Regions from separate parts of the Streptomyces sp. NPDC005775 genome, predicted to be linked through region 2. Evidence: predicted binding sites of a transcription regulator. Region 2 holds the regulator's gene; the other holds the start of a gene.
What was found. Region 2 encodes HspR, which represses chaperone genes until heat shock. Its sites were predicted from a motif close to TTGAGNNNNNNNNNCTCAA; they were not measured.
Positions count from the first base shown of each region.

Region 1: lon (endopeptidase La) is a predicted target of HspR. The motif match lies at 3,011-3,029, and genes of this name have one in related genera.

Region 1 covers NZ_JBIAIU010000003.1:495,209-502,529, forward strand. Annotated here, with positions in the region: gene ACFYPA_RS09580 (polysaccharide deacetylase family protein) at 1-462, shown strand, start outside; gene lon (endopeptidase La) at 568-2,988, opposite strand; gene ACFYPA_RS09590 (cysteine hydrolase family protein) at 3,209-3,820, shown strand; gene ACFYPA_RS09595 (nucleotidyltransferase domain-containing protein) at 3,817-4,635, shown strand; gene ACFYPA_RS09600 (RNA polymerase sigma factor) at 4,694-5,296, shown strand; gene ACFYPA_RS09605 (hypothetical protein) at 5,293-6,165, shown strand; gene ACFYPA_RS09610 (ABC transporter ATP-binding protein) at 6,162-6,965, shown strand; gene ACFYPA_RS09615 (hypothetical protein) at 6,962-7,321, shown strand, end outside.
Region 2 covers NZ_JBIAIU010000005.1:226,866-234,186, forward strand. Annotated here, with positions in the region: gene clpB (ATP-dependent chaperone ClpB) at 1-71, opposite strand, end outside; gene ACFYPA_RS14510 (pyridoxamine 5'-phosphate oxidase family protein) at 261-665, shown strand; gene ACFYPA_RS14515 (hypothetical protein) at 688-1,554, opposite strand; gene ACFYPA_RS14520 ((2Fe-2S)-binding protein) at 1,749-2,069, opposite strand; gene ACFYPA_RS14525 (helix-turn-helix transcriptional regulator) at 2,558-3,406, shown strand; gene ACFYPA_RS14530 (LuxR C-terminal-related transcriptional regulator) at 3,591-4,637, shown strand; gene ACFYPA_RS14535 (heat shock protein transcriptional repressor HspR) at 4,669-5,115, opposite strand; gene dnaJ (molecular chaperone DnaJ) at 5,117-6,307, opposite strand; gene grpE (nucleotide exchange factor GrpE) at 6,389-7,039, opposite strand; gene dnaK (molecular chaperone DnaK) at 7,036-7,321, opposite strand, start outside.

The sequences.
Region 1 (7,321 bases), on a different contig from region 2:
ACGGTCCGGCGGATCGAGGCGGAGGGGCACGAGGTGGCCAACCACACCTGGTCGCACGAGATCCTGACGGACAAGAAGCCCGCGGAGATACGCGCCGAGCTGGAGAAGACGCAGGACGCGATCGAGGCGATCACCGGCAAGAAGCCGCGGCTGATGCGCCCCCCGCAGGGCCGCACCGACGACACGGTCTCCGGGATCAGCAAGGACCTCGGCCTCTCGCAGATCCTGTGGAGCGCCACCGCCAAGGACTACTCGACGAACGACTCCGCGCTGATCAAGAAGCGGATACTCGACCAGGCGAGCAAGGACGGCATCATCCTGCTGCACGACATCTACAAGGGCACGGTGCCCGCGGTGCCCGGCATCATCGAGGAGCTGAAGAAGCGCGGCTACACCTTCGTCACCGTCCCGGAGCTGATGGCGCCCGCCGTGCCCGTCCCGGGGACGATCTACCGCCCCTGACCCGGCCGTCACCGCTCACGCGGAACGGCCCGCCTCCCCGCGAGGGGAAGACGGGCCGCCCGTACCGGCCGTGTCCGCGGTGCCACGTCCGTCACGCCGTGACAGCTACGCCGCGGCCGGGATCCTCCGCTCCGCCGGGGCCGAGGCCGGGGCGAGGGCGATCTCCAGGACCTGGCGGACGTCGGTGACCGGGTGGACCTCCAGCTTGTCCAGCACCTCGGCGGGGACGTCGTCGAGGTCCGCCTCGTTGCGCTGGGGGATCACCACGGTGGTGATGCCCGCGCGGTGGGCGGCCAGCAGCTTCTGCTTCAGGCCGCCGATCGGCAGCACCCGTCCGGTCAGCGACACCTCGCCGGTCATCGCCACGTCCGTGCGGACGAGCCGTCCGGAGAGCAGCGAGGCCAGCGCGGTCGTCAGGGTGATGCCCGCGCTCGGACCGTCCTTGGGGACCGCGCCCGCCGGGAAGTGAATGTGCACGCCCCGGTCCTTGAGGTCGGCGACCGGCAGTTCCAGCTCCGCACCGTGCGAGCGCAGGAAGCTGAGCGCGATCTGCGCGGACTCCTTCATCACGTCGCCGAGCTGACCGGTGAGGGTAAGTCCGGACGCCCCGGTCTCCGGATCGGCGAGCGACGCCTCGACGAAGAGCACGTCACCGCCAGCCCCGGTCACCGCGAGTCCGGTGGCCACGCCCGGCACCGCGGTGCGGCGCTCGGCCGGGTCCTGGGCGGACTCGGGGACGTGGTGCGGCCGGCCGACGAGCCCGCGGAGGTCCGCCTCGGTCACCGTGAACGGCAGTTCGCGGTCGCCCAGTTCGTGCTGGGCCGCGACCTTGCGCAGCAGCCTCCCGACGGCCCGCTCCAGATTCCGGACGCCGGCCTCGCGGGTGTACTCGCCGGCCAGCTTCCGCAGCGCCGACTCGTCGAGGGTGACCTCTTCCGCCTCCAGACCTGCCCGCTCCAGCTGACGCGGAAGCAGGTGGTCACGGGCGATGACGACCTTCTCGTCCTCGGTGTAGCCGTCGAGCCTGACCAGTTCCATCCGGTCGAGCAGCGCCTCCGGGATGGCTTCGAGCACGTTGGCCGTGGCCAGGAAGACGACGTCGCTGAGGTCGAGTTCGACCTCCAGGTAGTGGTCGCGGAAGGTGTGGTTCTGGGCCGGGTCGAGCACTTCGAGGAGGGCCGCGGCGGGGTCGCCGCGGAAGTCGGAGCCGACCTTGTCGATCTCGTCGAGCAGGACGACCGGGTTCATCGAACCGGCCTCCTTGATGGCCCGGACGATGCGGCCGGGGAGCGCGCCGACGTACGTACGCCGGTGACCCCGGATCTCCGCCTCGTCCCGGACACCGCCGAGTGCGACGCGGACGAACTTGCGCCCCATGGCGTGCGCCACGGATTCACCGAGCGAGGTCTTGCCGACCCCGGGCGGCCCCACCAGGGCCAGCACGGCACCGCCGCGACGCCCGCCGACCACACCCAGTCCGCGGTCGGCGCGCCGCTTGCGGACCGCGAGGTACTCGGTGATGCGTTCCTTCACGTCCTGCAGGCCCGCGTGTTCGGCGTCGAGGACCTCCTGGGCGCCCTTGATGTCGTACGCGTCCTCGGTCCGCTCGGTCCACGGCAGTTCGAGGACGGTGTCGAGCCAGGTCCTGATCCAGGAGCCCTCGGGGCTCTGGTCCGAGGAGCGCTCCAGCTTGTCGACCTCCTTGAGCGCGGCCTCGCGGACGTGCTCGGGAAGTTCGGCGGCCTCGACGCGCGCCCGGTAGTCGTCGGACTCGTCCTCCGGGTCGCCGTTGAGCTCGGAGAGCTCCTTGCGTACGGCGTCGAGCTGGCGCCGCAGCAGGAATTCGCGCTGCTGCTTGTCGACGCCCTCCTGGACGTCCTTGGCGATGGACTCGGCGACGTCCTGCTCGGCGAGGTGTTCACCCAGCCACTGGACGGCGAGCTTCAGCCGGGCGACCGCGTCGGTCGTCTCCAGCAGCTGGACCTTCTGGGCAGTGGTGAGGAAGGGGGAGTATCCGGAGTTGTCCGCGAGCGCGGAGACGTCCTCGATCTGCTGGACCCGGTCCACGACCTGCCAGGCACCGCGCTTCTTCAGCCAGCTGGTGGCGAGCGCCTTGTACTCCTTGACCAGTTCGGCGACGGCTCCGGGAAGGGGTTCGGGGACGGAGTCGTCGGCCCGGGTTCCTTCCACCCAGAGCGCGGCACCGGGCCCGCTGGTCCCCGCGCCGATCCGCACCCGTCCACGACCGCGGATGAGGGCGCCCGGATCACCGTCCGAGAGCCGCCCGACCTGTTCGACGGTCCCCCTGACACCGATCCCGGTGTAGGTACCGTCGATGCGCGGAACGAGCAGCACCTCGGGCTTGCCGCCGCCCTCGCGGGCTGCGGCCTGTGCGGCCTCCACCGCGGCACGCACATCGCTGTCGGACAGGTCCAGAGGCACCACCATTCCGGGCAGCACGACCTCGTCGTCGAGCGGCAGCACAGGCAGGGTGAGCGGTGTGACCGCATTGGACTCAGTAGCCATGATCTCCCCTTCGGCAGTCAAGTTGAGCTATGTGGACTCAATGCTTGTGAGCCGCCCAGTGTTCCCGAAACCGCGTTCGCTGTGAGCGATCACGTACGACTGCCACGCCGTGCCCTCGGTGCAACGCGGGCGGCGAGCGTCGTAGTCCCCGCGCCCGCGCCCTTCCGCGTGGCCGCGAAATTCTGTGGAGGGCGGGGGCGCCGCCGGACAGGATGGCTCCATGACACGTTCCGCGCTTCCCGCCCAGGCCCTGCTCGTCGTGGACGTCCAGAAGGCAGGGGTGACGGGGGACAGGGCCGTTCCCGGCGCGGCCGGGCTGCTGGAGCGGACGGCGGACCTGCTCACCCGCGCACGCCGGAGCGGTGCGCTGGTCGTGCACCTGCAGAACGACGGCGCGCCCGGCACGGGCGACGAGCCGCACTCCCCCGGCTGGGCGCTCCACCTCCCCGTCGAGGCGGGCCCGACGGAGTGCGTGATCCGCAAGACCCGGGACGACGGCTTCGCGGGCACGCCCCTGGGGGCCCTGCTGGCCGGAGCCGGCGTGGAGTCGGTCGCCGTCTGCGGAGTGATGTCGGAGATGTGCGTCCAGGCGACGGCCCGCACGGCGCTGGCCCTGGGCTACCGGGTGGTCCTCCCCCACGACGCGCACGCGACCCAGGACATCCCGGCCGCCCCCGGGATCAGCGCGGCGGTCCCGGCCGCCGTGGTGTCGCGGGTCGCCGCCTGGGCGATCAGCGGGGATGCCGAAGTCACGGCGCGGGCCTCGGACGTGACGTTCGCGGCGCCGCGGCCCCGGGCGGTGGCGCCGCCACGGGGCAGAGTGTCCTCATGAACGACGACCGAGGACTGGACCGGGACGGCACGATCGCCCGGGAGGGCTCGCTCAGCCGGCTGCGGCCCGGGTTCGCGCCGGTCGTGGCCGCGGCCCGCTCCCGGATCGCCGAGGTCTTCGGTCCCGGCCGCCTGCACAGCGCCTACGTGTACGGCAGCATTCCGCGCGGCACGGCGACGCCCGGGGTCTCCGACCTGGACCTGCTGCTCGCCCTGCGCGAGGCGCCCACCGCGACGGACCGCGCCGACGCCGACGCCGTCGAGGCCGAACTGGACGCGTCGTACGAACAGATCGACGGGGCCGGCATCCTGCTGTTCGGCGCGGACACGCTGCTCGGCGCACTCGAACGCCATGACATGGGCTTCTTCGTCGCCTGCCTGTGCACGCCGCTGCTCGGGGACGACCTCGCCGCCCTGCTGCCGCGCTACCGGCCGACCTCGCTGCTCGCCCGCGAGACCAACGGGGACCTGTGCCTGGCGCTCCCGCGCTGGCGCGAGCGGGCCGCCGGGGCGACCACGGACGCCGAGCGCCGTGTCCTGAGCCGGGGGGTCGCCCGTCGGATCGTGCGTACGGGCTTCACCCTGGTCATGCCGCGGTGGGGCGGCTGGACCAGTGATCTGGCCGAGTCGGCCGAGCTCTTCGCCCGCTACCACCCGCACCTCCCCGAACGGGCCGAGCAGATGCGGCTGGCCGCCCGCACCGGCCGCGCTCCGAGCGCCGACCCGGCCGTCCTGGCCATGCTCGTCGGCGACCTCGCTCCCTGGCTCGCGGCCGAACACGTCGCGGTGCACGGCGAGAAGGCGCCACGCCCCTGACCGCGTCCGGACGCACCGCGCGTGAACCGACCGGCGTCCGGCCTCCGATAGAGGGGGTGTGAGCCACTTGCACCCCTCGGGGGACGACCGGAGCGACGAGGCGCTGCTGCGTGCCGTCGCTCAGGGGGAACCGGCCGCCCTGGCCGCGCTCTACGACCGGCACGCCGGCTGGCTGCTGGCCCGGCTGAACCGGAGGTGCGCGGACGCCGAGACCGTACGGGAAGTGCTGCAGGACACCTTCGTCACGGCCTGGCGTTCCGCCGGTTCGCACCGCGGTGCCGAGGCCGGCGGCTGGCTCTGGGTGATCGCCGCCCGCCGGCTGGTCGACGCGCGGCGGAGCCGGGCCAGGACCGAGCGCGTGGCACGGGCGGAGCACGCGGACGGTGAGCGGTGGACGGCCGCCGTGCCGTCCGCCGAGGACCGGGTCCTGGCCGGTCTGGAGTACGGCGACGTCGGTGCCGCGCTCGACCGGATCTCGCCGGAGCTCCGGGAGGTCCTGCGGGCGACGGTCATCGACGGGCTGACGACCCGGGAAGCCGCCCGGCTGCTCGGCATACCGGAGGGGACGGTCAAGACCCGGGCGTCGCGGGCCCGGCGCGAGCTGCGGGCCGCGCTGGACCGGCTGGTTGTGGAGAACGGTCCGCTGGGAGGCACGGCATGACGGCCTGGCACGTGGGAGACGAACTGGCGGGGCGGTACGCGGCGGGGACCGCCGCCGAGACCGACGCCTGGTCGCTGGAGAAGCACGTCGAGTCGTGCGAACGCTGCGCGGACCGGGTGTCGGCGGCGGTACGCGGCCGGGGGGCCGCGGCACCGCTGCTGGCGGAGATCCGCACCGCGGTGCTCGCCACCGCGGAGGCGGAGCCCGTGCGGGGAGCCCCGCGGCTGCCGGGGGCCGCCTCGCGGCTCGGGCGGGCGCTGTGGGCCGCCGGCCCGGCCCTGCGGGGGGCGTGGGCGGGGGCGCTGCTGCTCGTGGCGCTGGGGGCCGTCGCCCTGGCGTACGTGGGCGGGCTGGGGGGCACGGTCCGCCCCCTGCTCCTCGTCGTCGCGCCGGTCCTCCCGCTCGCCGGGGTCGGCGTCTCGTACGGGCGCTCCGCCGACCCCATGCACGAGATCATCGCCGCGGCTCCGGGCGGTGGGCTGCGGCTGCTGCTGATCAGGACGGCGGCAGTCCTCGGGGCGGTCGTCCCGGTGATCACGCTCGCCGGGGCGGTCCTGCCCCCGTCGGCGGGCCAGCCGGGCGTCCTGGCCTGGCTGCTGCCCGGACTCGCCATGACGCTGGGGGCGCTGGCGCTCGGCTCGTACGTCGGCTGCCGCACGGGCGCCTCGTCCGTGGCCGGGTGCTGGGCCGCCGCCGTGATCCTGCCGGCCTTCGGCGCGTCGCCGACCCGGCTCCTCGACGCGACCGAGCCGGCCGCCATGTACTTCGCGGGGTCCGCCGCACAGGGCGGCTGGGCGGTGGCGGCGGTGCTCTGCGCCGGGCTGCTGGCCCTGCGCCGCCGATCATTCGACCATCTGGAGAAGTCATGAGCGTGATCGATGAGCGCGATCGCACCAACAGCACCGTCATCGTCTCGGGGCTGACGGTCCGGCATCGCCGTACGACCGCCCTGGACGGCGTCGATCTGGACTTCGCCCCCGGCGTGCACGGGCTGCTGGGGCCCAACGGGGCGGGCAAGACGTCCCTGATCAGGGTGGTGTCCACGGCCGCCGCGCCCACTTCCGGGCGGATCGAGCTGCTGGGCAGCGAGGTGGGTGCGGCGGGAGACCACCGCAGCCGCGCGGCGGTCCGGCGCAGGCTGGGCTACCTGCCGCAGGAGTTCGGCTACTACCCGGGCTTCACCGTCCGCGAGTTCGTCGCCTATGTGGCGTGGCTCAAGGAGATGGAGGGTGCCCTGATCCCCGCAGCCGTGGAGAGGGCCGTGGCCCGGGTGGGCCTGAAGGACCGGATCGACGCCCGGATGAAGACCCTGTCCGGCGGCATGGTGCGGCGCGTCGGCATCGCCCAGGCGATCGTCAACGAACCGGACCTGTTGCTGCTCGACGAGCCGACCGCGGGCCTGGACCCGGAACAGCGGGTGGAGTTCCGCACCCTGATGCGGGAGCTCGGCGAGGAGGCCACGGTGATCCTCTCCACGCACCTGGTCGAGGACGTGGCCACGGCCTGCGCCGATGTGACGCTGGTCGAGGCGGGCCGGATCGCGTACCGGGGAACGACGGCCGAACTGGCGGCCCTCGGCAGCGAGGGGGACGCGCTCGACGGAAGCCCCGTCGAGCGCGGCTACACCGCCGCCCTGCACACCCACCGTGCGAAGGCGGGGGTCCGATGACGACGACGTCCGACGACCGCGTCACCCCACTCCGCCCCACCCGCTCGCCGGCCGCTCAGCGTTCGACGCTCCTCGCGCTGCGGACCGAGCTGCGCCGCGGCATCGCGCCGTGGACCGGCGCCTGCACGGCGCTCATGCTCGCCGTCACCATGGCGGCCAAGGCCGATACCTGGCAGGGGAGCTGGGGCGAGACCCAGGGGCTGCTCCATTCCGGCGCGACCCTGCTCGCCGGTCCGCTGGTGGCAGCCGCCTCCTGCTGGCAGGGCGCCCGCGACCACCGGCGATCGACCACCGAACTCTGGAGCTCCACCCCGCGCGCCCGGTCGGCGCGGGTGCTGGTGGCCGCCCTGCCGCTC
Region 2 (7,321 bases):
CCGTCCTTCACGGCCCTGCCGGTGGCCGCATTGATGGCGTCCCTGCTCCTGTTGGTCAGCTCGGCGTCCACGTGCGCTCTCTCCTCCTTGCGGTGACTGGTCCGTTCTCACTACTGACACGGTCAACGTGCACAAAGTTGAGTCTATTCCACTCAAGGCGGAAACGGACGGCTTCCGGGCCCCTCTTTCCCTTCGAGTGAAGCGGCCGCCCACCCCGCCCGCCACCGCAGGACGACTCCCGCACTGCCTACGCTGTCCCCATGGCAGTCGACGTACGCAACCCCGGCCCGGAGTACCTCGCGTTCTGGCGCGAATCCCACCTGTGCACCCTCACCACACCCCGCCCCGACGGCACCCCGCACGTGGTACCGGTGTGCGTGACGTACGACCCCGAGGCCGGTCTCGCCCGCATCATCACGAACAGGAACAGCCGCAAGGTCGCCCACATCCTCGCCGCGGGACCGGACGGCGCCCGCGTCGCGGCCTGCCAGGTGCACAGGGCGCGCTGGGCGACCCTGGAAGGCGTCGCCAGGGTGCGTACGGAGCAGGACAGGGTCGACGAGGCGGTGCGCCGCCACATGGAGCGCTACGAGCGCACGCCGTCACCCAACCCGGACCGGGTCGCCATCGAGATCACCCTGGACCGAGCCCTCGGCCGGGGCTGACCGCACTCCCGCAGGCCCACCGTCAACTGCCGCCCCCCGCCCAGGGCCGGCGACGCGGCACGGGCGGCGGCGCCATAGGCGTGGGCGCCCGGACCGGTACGGGCGCGGCCACGTCCTCCTCGATCACCGGGAGCCCGTGCGGGAAGGCCGCTCCGGCATCCACCGCGCGCCCGTCGACGGCGGCGTACAGCCCCTCCAGCGCGGCAGCGTGCAACGCCTCCCGCAGAGCGCGCGGCGACTCGGTCCGCATCACGGCCCTCTCCGTGTCGGTGCCGCCGAAGCCCCCGACGAAGTCGGAGACGAACTGCCGGACGAGCCCGGTGCCGCGCCGGTCGCGCCGCATCACCCAGCCCACGTAGAGGCCGGTGCCGTACGTGAACACCGAGAGGTACGCCACGTAGCCACCGTCCCGGAGCGCCATCCGGTGGGTCACCCGCGGATGATCACCCCGGGTGCGGATGCGCCGGAACACCGGCACGACCGGCAGCCCGCGCTCCCGCACCACCCTCGCGATCTCGGCGTACGCCGCTTCGGCGCGCGGTCCCCGGCCGTCCAGCAGGACCCGCCACTCACCGACCGGCTCGGAGACCTTCGACACCAGGAAGACGGCGACGAACACGATCATGGCGATCTGCAGCCCGACCCCCATGATCCCGAGACCGCTCCCCCGATCGCCGGTCAGGGCGATGAGCCCGAGGAAACCGAAGAGGAGGAGTACGCCGCATGCCACGGCGGCGGCCCTCAGCCACACCGCCAGAAGTACCTTCCAGTGCACCGCGTCATCGAAGGCGCCCTCCGCCTCGTGGCGGAGCGACGCCCGGTCGAAGCCCGCGGCCTCGCCGCCGCCCCCGGGCCGCCCCGGCAATGCTTCGACTTCGTGTCCGCTCATGAACGCCCCTTGGAATGGGAGGGCGGAGCTCGGGGGCCGCACCACCACCCACACCGATGGCGGAGATCGTCACCTTCCGTGCCGCTCCGACCGGAATGTCTCCGGGAGAAGCACAACGGCACCACCGTGTTCAGGTCACGGTGGCGCCGTTGTGTGGGGGAGTGTCTGAGCGACGTGGAACGACGGGGGATCGCTCAGGCACTGCGGGGGGTGGCGGAAATGGCTTCAGGTTCGAACAGCTGGTGGTCACGCTGCGCGAGGTTCACGAAAATCATGTCGTACCGAATGGCGCAGCGCACGGGCTGCGGCGCCCCGCGCGGCTTGCGGAGGCACCGGTAGGCGCGCAGTTCCCCGTCGTCCTCACGGGCGACGACGACCGGGTCACCGAACAGAGTGACCATCAACGAATCACCACGGTGGGGGAGTGCCGTGACGAGGTCGATGAAATGCCACCCTGAGCGATAGGCGGTTGCCATCTCGCGCCGGAAGGTCCGGTCGTCCGGCGGCGTGGTCATGTCAGGAGCCCGCCGAAGTCGACGTGAATCCCCACGTGATGTCACCCTGCGCATCCTTCGGCGCAACGCCACCCCACGTGATGTCACCGAGGGGGGCTGCAGCCACATGACTCGATGCCGGGTCCGGCACGCCCCCCCAGGTAATGTCAGTGGCACCCAGCACGCTGTAGGCCAAGGCCCCCGCAAACGCAGCGGCAAGCACCGAGCGAAGCATTCGCTTATACATTTCGGCTTCGTCCTCACTTGATGGGTCATCTCCCCCGCACGTAAGACGATGTCTCACCCAGGGACGCGAACACCACTGGGTCGATGCATCATGTTCCTGCTGGTTCAAGAACATGGGGGGTGGAGATATGGCCACAAGTAGACCGAATACGGGACATCCTCATGGGATCACCGAACTTTGCGAAGCAGGGCAGCGCCTTTACGCCAGCGCACTGCGATCTGGACGGATACCGCGCTCGGACGTGGCGCCCGCACCCTGTCTGATCGACTTCGCCCTGCTGCACCCGGACCCCGATGACGCCGAGTGGCTCCGTCCCGTACCTCCGTCAGCAGCACTCGCGCAGCGTCTTCACCCCATCGAGCGCGAGATCCAGGACCGCCGGCGACGCTCCCTCGAACTGGCCGAATCCTTCGAACCGTTCATGGACATCAGCGCCCAGGACGCACCGACCACGCACGCCATCACCGTGCTGGAAGGCAACGCCAGAATCAATGCCGCCATCGATGTCGCGACGGCCGAGTGCACCGACGAAGTCCTCACCATCCAGCCGGGGGGCGGTCGCAGCGAACTCATCCTCAGCAAGGGCGTCGAGCGCGGGCAGGCCGTGATCGACCGCGGCGTCAGCATCCGCACGCTCTATCAGCACACCGTCCGGCACCATCACGGGACGTACGCCTACGCCGAGCGCCTGGCAGAGGGCAAGGTCGAGATCCGCACCCTCGAGGAACTCGTCGAGCGCATGCTCGTCTTCGACCACACGGTGGCCTTCATCCCCGCCCAGGAAGACGGTGAAGTGGCACTGGAGCTGCGCCATCCCGGACTGGTCGCCTACCTCATCAGGGTCTTCGAGCAGCTCTGGCAGCGCGCCACCCCGCTCCTGGAGGACGTTCGCTACGACCCCACCCCCGAAGGCATCAGTGGTGTCCAGCGCTCCATCGCCCAACTCCTCGTAGAGGGACACGTCGACGACTCGATAGCCCGGCGCCTCGGCATGAACGTGCGCACCTGCCGGACCCATATAGCCAAACTGAACGCCGCCCTCGGCAGCAAGAGCCGAACTCAACTCGGTTATCTGATCGCCCGGTCAGGAATCCTGGAACAGGATTCCTGACCGGCCGGCACCCAAAGATCCCCACCCCCGGGCCGGGAGCACCACCACGCAAAGGGGGAGAGCGTGGCCGTGCCCTGAAATCAGCCGGGGGAGTTCCCGGCTCCCCCGACAGGCCAACACTCTCGCGGTCGCTAGGGTTTCACCACCGTCATCTTGTTGCACTGCAAAGAATGAGGGGGTCCAGATGGGCACGGAAACGGGCATACCAATTCACCCGCACAGCAACTCCGAACTGTGCGAGCCGGCCATCCGGCTCTACTCCGAATCCCTGCGCCGCGGGCGCCTCCCCCGAGCCGATATCGCGCCGGCCCCCTGCCTCATCGAAATGGCCCTGCTCCACCCGGACCCCCGCGACCCGGCGATGCTGTGCCCCACCCCGCCCTCGGCGGCACTCGCCCACCTGCTGCGGCCCCTCACGCGCACCGTCCATGAACAGGTCCGCCGCAGCGCGGCCCTCGTCGACTCCCTGGCGCCCCTGGCGGCCATCGCGAGCGAGGACCCCAACCTGTCCATCACCGTGCTGGAGGGCAAGAGGCTGATCGACTCCGCCCTCCAGGAAGCGGCCGCCGGCGCCGGCACGGAAGTCCTGACAGCCCAGCCGGGCGGCCACCGCTCGTCCGAGCAGATCGAGCAGGGCCTGTCCAACGGGCTGTCAGCTGTGGGCAGAGGAGCCCGGCTCCGCCACATCTACCAGCACCCGGCGCGCTACAGCGCGGGCGTCAGGAACTACCTGGAGCAGATGCCGCCAGGACAGGTGCAGGTCAGAACGATGGAGCAGACCATCGACCGGCTCATCATCTTCGACCACGCCGTGGCGTTCATTCCCGCGACAGCCGACCGCGATGTGGCTCTCCAGATCCGGCATCCGGCGCTGGTCCGCTACCTGGTGCAGGTGTACGAGGTGCTGTGGGCGCAGGCCACTCCGATCACCGAGCATCTGCAGACGGCCGCTCCGGGCACGCCCGTCACCGCGGTCCAGCTCAGCATCGCCCGCCTCCTCGTCCAGGGACACCATGACGAGGCCGTGGCACGGAAGCTGGGCTTCAGCGTCCGCACCTGCCGCGCCCACATCGCCAGGCTCATGCAGACACTCGACGCCACCAGCCGCACCCACCTCGGCGCCCTCCTCGTCCAGTCCGAAATCGCCGGGCCCGTAGCGCCACACGGGGCAGGAGGGTCCGTAACGCCACGCACGACAAGGAAGCCCGCCACCCCCGACGTTCCGGGGTGACGGGCTCCTCGCACGGGTCAGGTGCCCCCGCTCAGTCCTTCGGCCGCTTCGGCCGCCAGACCACCAGCGCGCTGGTCTGCTGCACATCCTGATACGGCACCAGGTCGCGCCGGTACGACGCGTGCACCTGCGCCTCGCGCTGCTGCATGGCCACCGCCGCCCCGTCCACAGCCGCCGAGAGTTCGGCGACGCGCTGCTGGAGGGCGGCCACCTGGTTCTCGAGCTCGATGATGCGCTTGATGCCGGCCAGGTTGATGCCCTCGTCCTGCGACAACTGCTGCACGGTGCGCAGCAGCTCGATGTCGCGGGCCGAGTAGCGCCGACCGCGCCCGGCCGTGCGGTCGGGCGAGACCAGGCCGAGGCGGTCGTACTGGCGCAGCGTCTGGGGATGCAGGCCCGAGAGCTGGGCCGCGATCGAGATCACGTACACCGGGGATTCATCGGTCAGTTGGTACGGATTACGTCTCCGGCCGTCCACCTCAAGCTCCCTTCGCTGCCTGGAACAGCTCCGCCCGCGGGTCCGGGCCCGCGGTCGCCTTGCGGTAGGTCTCCAGGGCGTCCCGGGCCTCGGGGCCCAGGTCGGTGGGGACCATCACCTCGACGGTGACCAGCAGGTCGCCGCGGCTGCCGTCCTTGCGGACCGCGCCCTTGCCGCGGGCCCGCATGGTACGCCCGTTGGGCGTGCCCGCCGGAAGCTTCAGGGTGACCGGGGGCCCGCCGAGCGTGGGGACCTTCACCTCGCCGCCGAGCGCCGCCTCCGTGAAGGTGACGGGCACGGTGATGGTGAGGTTGTCGCCCTTGCGGCCGAAGACCGGGTGGGCGTCGACGTGGACGACGACGTAGAGGTCGCCGGCCGGTCCGCCGCGCTCGCCCGGGGTGCCCTTGCCGCGCAGCCGGATCCGCTGGCCGTCGAGGACGCCCGCCGGGATCCTGACCTGCATGGTGCGCGACGACTTCGCCCGGCCGCTGCCCTTGCAGACGTCGCAGGGGTCCTGGGCGATGAGGCCCCGGCCCTTGCAGTCCACGCAGGGATCGGTGAGCGAGAAACCGCCACCGGTGCCGCGCGAGACCTGGCCGGTGCCGACGCAGGTCGGGCAGACCCTGGGGGTGCCGTTCTTGTCGCCGGTGCCGGAACACGCCTTGCAGGGAGCCTGGCTGGACATCCGCAGCGGGACCGTGGCCCCGTCGACCGCCTCGGTGAAGCTGAGCGTCACCTCGGACTCGATGTCCTGGCCGCGGCGCGGCTGCACCCGCGTACCGGTGCCACCGCCGCCGCGGTTGAAGAGGCCGCCGAAGACGTCGCCCAGGCCGCCTCCGCCGCCGAACCCACCGGCGCCGCCCTGGCCCCCGCCCGGGGCACCTCCGAAGAGGTCCCCCAGGTCGAAGTTGAAGTTGCCCTGGGCCCCGCCGGGTCCGGCACGGAAACCACCGTTGCCGAAGAGGGCGCGCGCCTCGTCGTACTCCTTGCGCTTCTTGGTGTCACCGAGGACGTCGTTCGCCTCGGAGATCTCCTTGAAGCGCTCCTCCGCCTTGTCGTCGCCCTTGTTGGCGTCCGGGTGGAACTCGCGGGCGAGCTTCCGGTACGCCTTCTTGATCTCGGCGTCGGTGGCGTCCTTCGGGACGCCGAGAACCTTGTAGTAGTCCTTCTCGACGAAGTCCTTCGTACTCATCGACGTCCCTCCTTCCGGACGACCGGCCGGGTGGCCGGACGGGTGGATGGGCGGTGTGCTGCCAGGTGGTCGGACGGAATGTCAGACCTCCTCGCCGCCACCGCTCTCCTCGTCGTCACTCTTCTCTTCCTTCGCGGCCCCGGGTGCCGCCCCCGGCTGGGGTTCGGCCACCGCCACCCGCGCGGGGCGGATGGTGCGCTCGCCGATCCGGTAACCGGGCTGCAGGATCGCCACGCAGGTGTCTTCCGTGATGTCCGGCGCGTACGAGTGCATCAGGGCCTCGTGGATCGTCGGGTCGAAGGGCTCGCCCTCCTTGCCGAACTGCTGCAGTCCGAGCTTGGCGACGACCGTCTCCAGCGATTCGGCCACCGACTTGAACCCGCCCACGAGCTCACCGTGCTCACGGGCCCGGCCGACGTCGTCGAGCACGGGCAGGAGCTCGGACAGGAGACCCGCGACGGCGATCTCCTTGACCGTGACCCGGTCCCGCTCCACACGGCGGCGGTAGTTCTGGTACTCGGCCTGGAGCCGCTGGAGGTCGCCCGTGCGCTCGGAGAGCGCGGTGCGGACCTGGTCCAGCTGTGCCGTCAGGCCTGCTGTCTGGTTCGCGTCCCCGGCCGGGGACGCCTCCTCCTCCGCGGAGGGGGTGGCGTCCTTCGGCTCGGCGTCGTCAGGGGTGGCGCCGGAGGGGACGTCGGGCTTCTCCTCGAAGCCCGGAGTCTCCTCGGTCACGCCGCACCGCCCTTGGAGTCCTTCTCGTCGTCGACGATCTCGGCGTCGACCACATCGTCGTCAGCCTTGGCCTGCTCGGCACCCGGCTGCGCGTCACCCTGCGGGCCACCCTCGGCCTGGGCGTTGGCGTACATCGCCTGGCCCAGCTTCTGGGAGACGGCCGCGACCTTCTCGGTGGCCGTACGGATCTCGGCGGTGTCCTCGCCCTTGAGCTTCTCCTTCAGCTCGGTGAGCGCGGTCTCCACCTCCGTCTTGACGTCGCCGGGGACCTTGTCCTCGTTG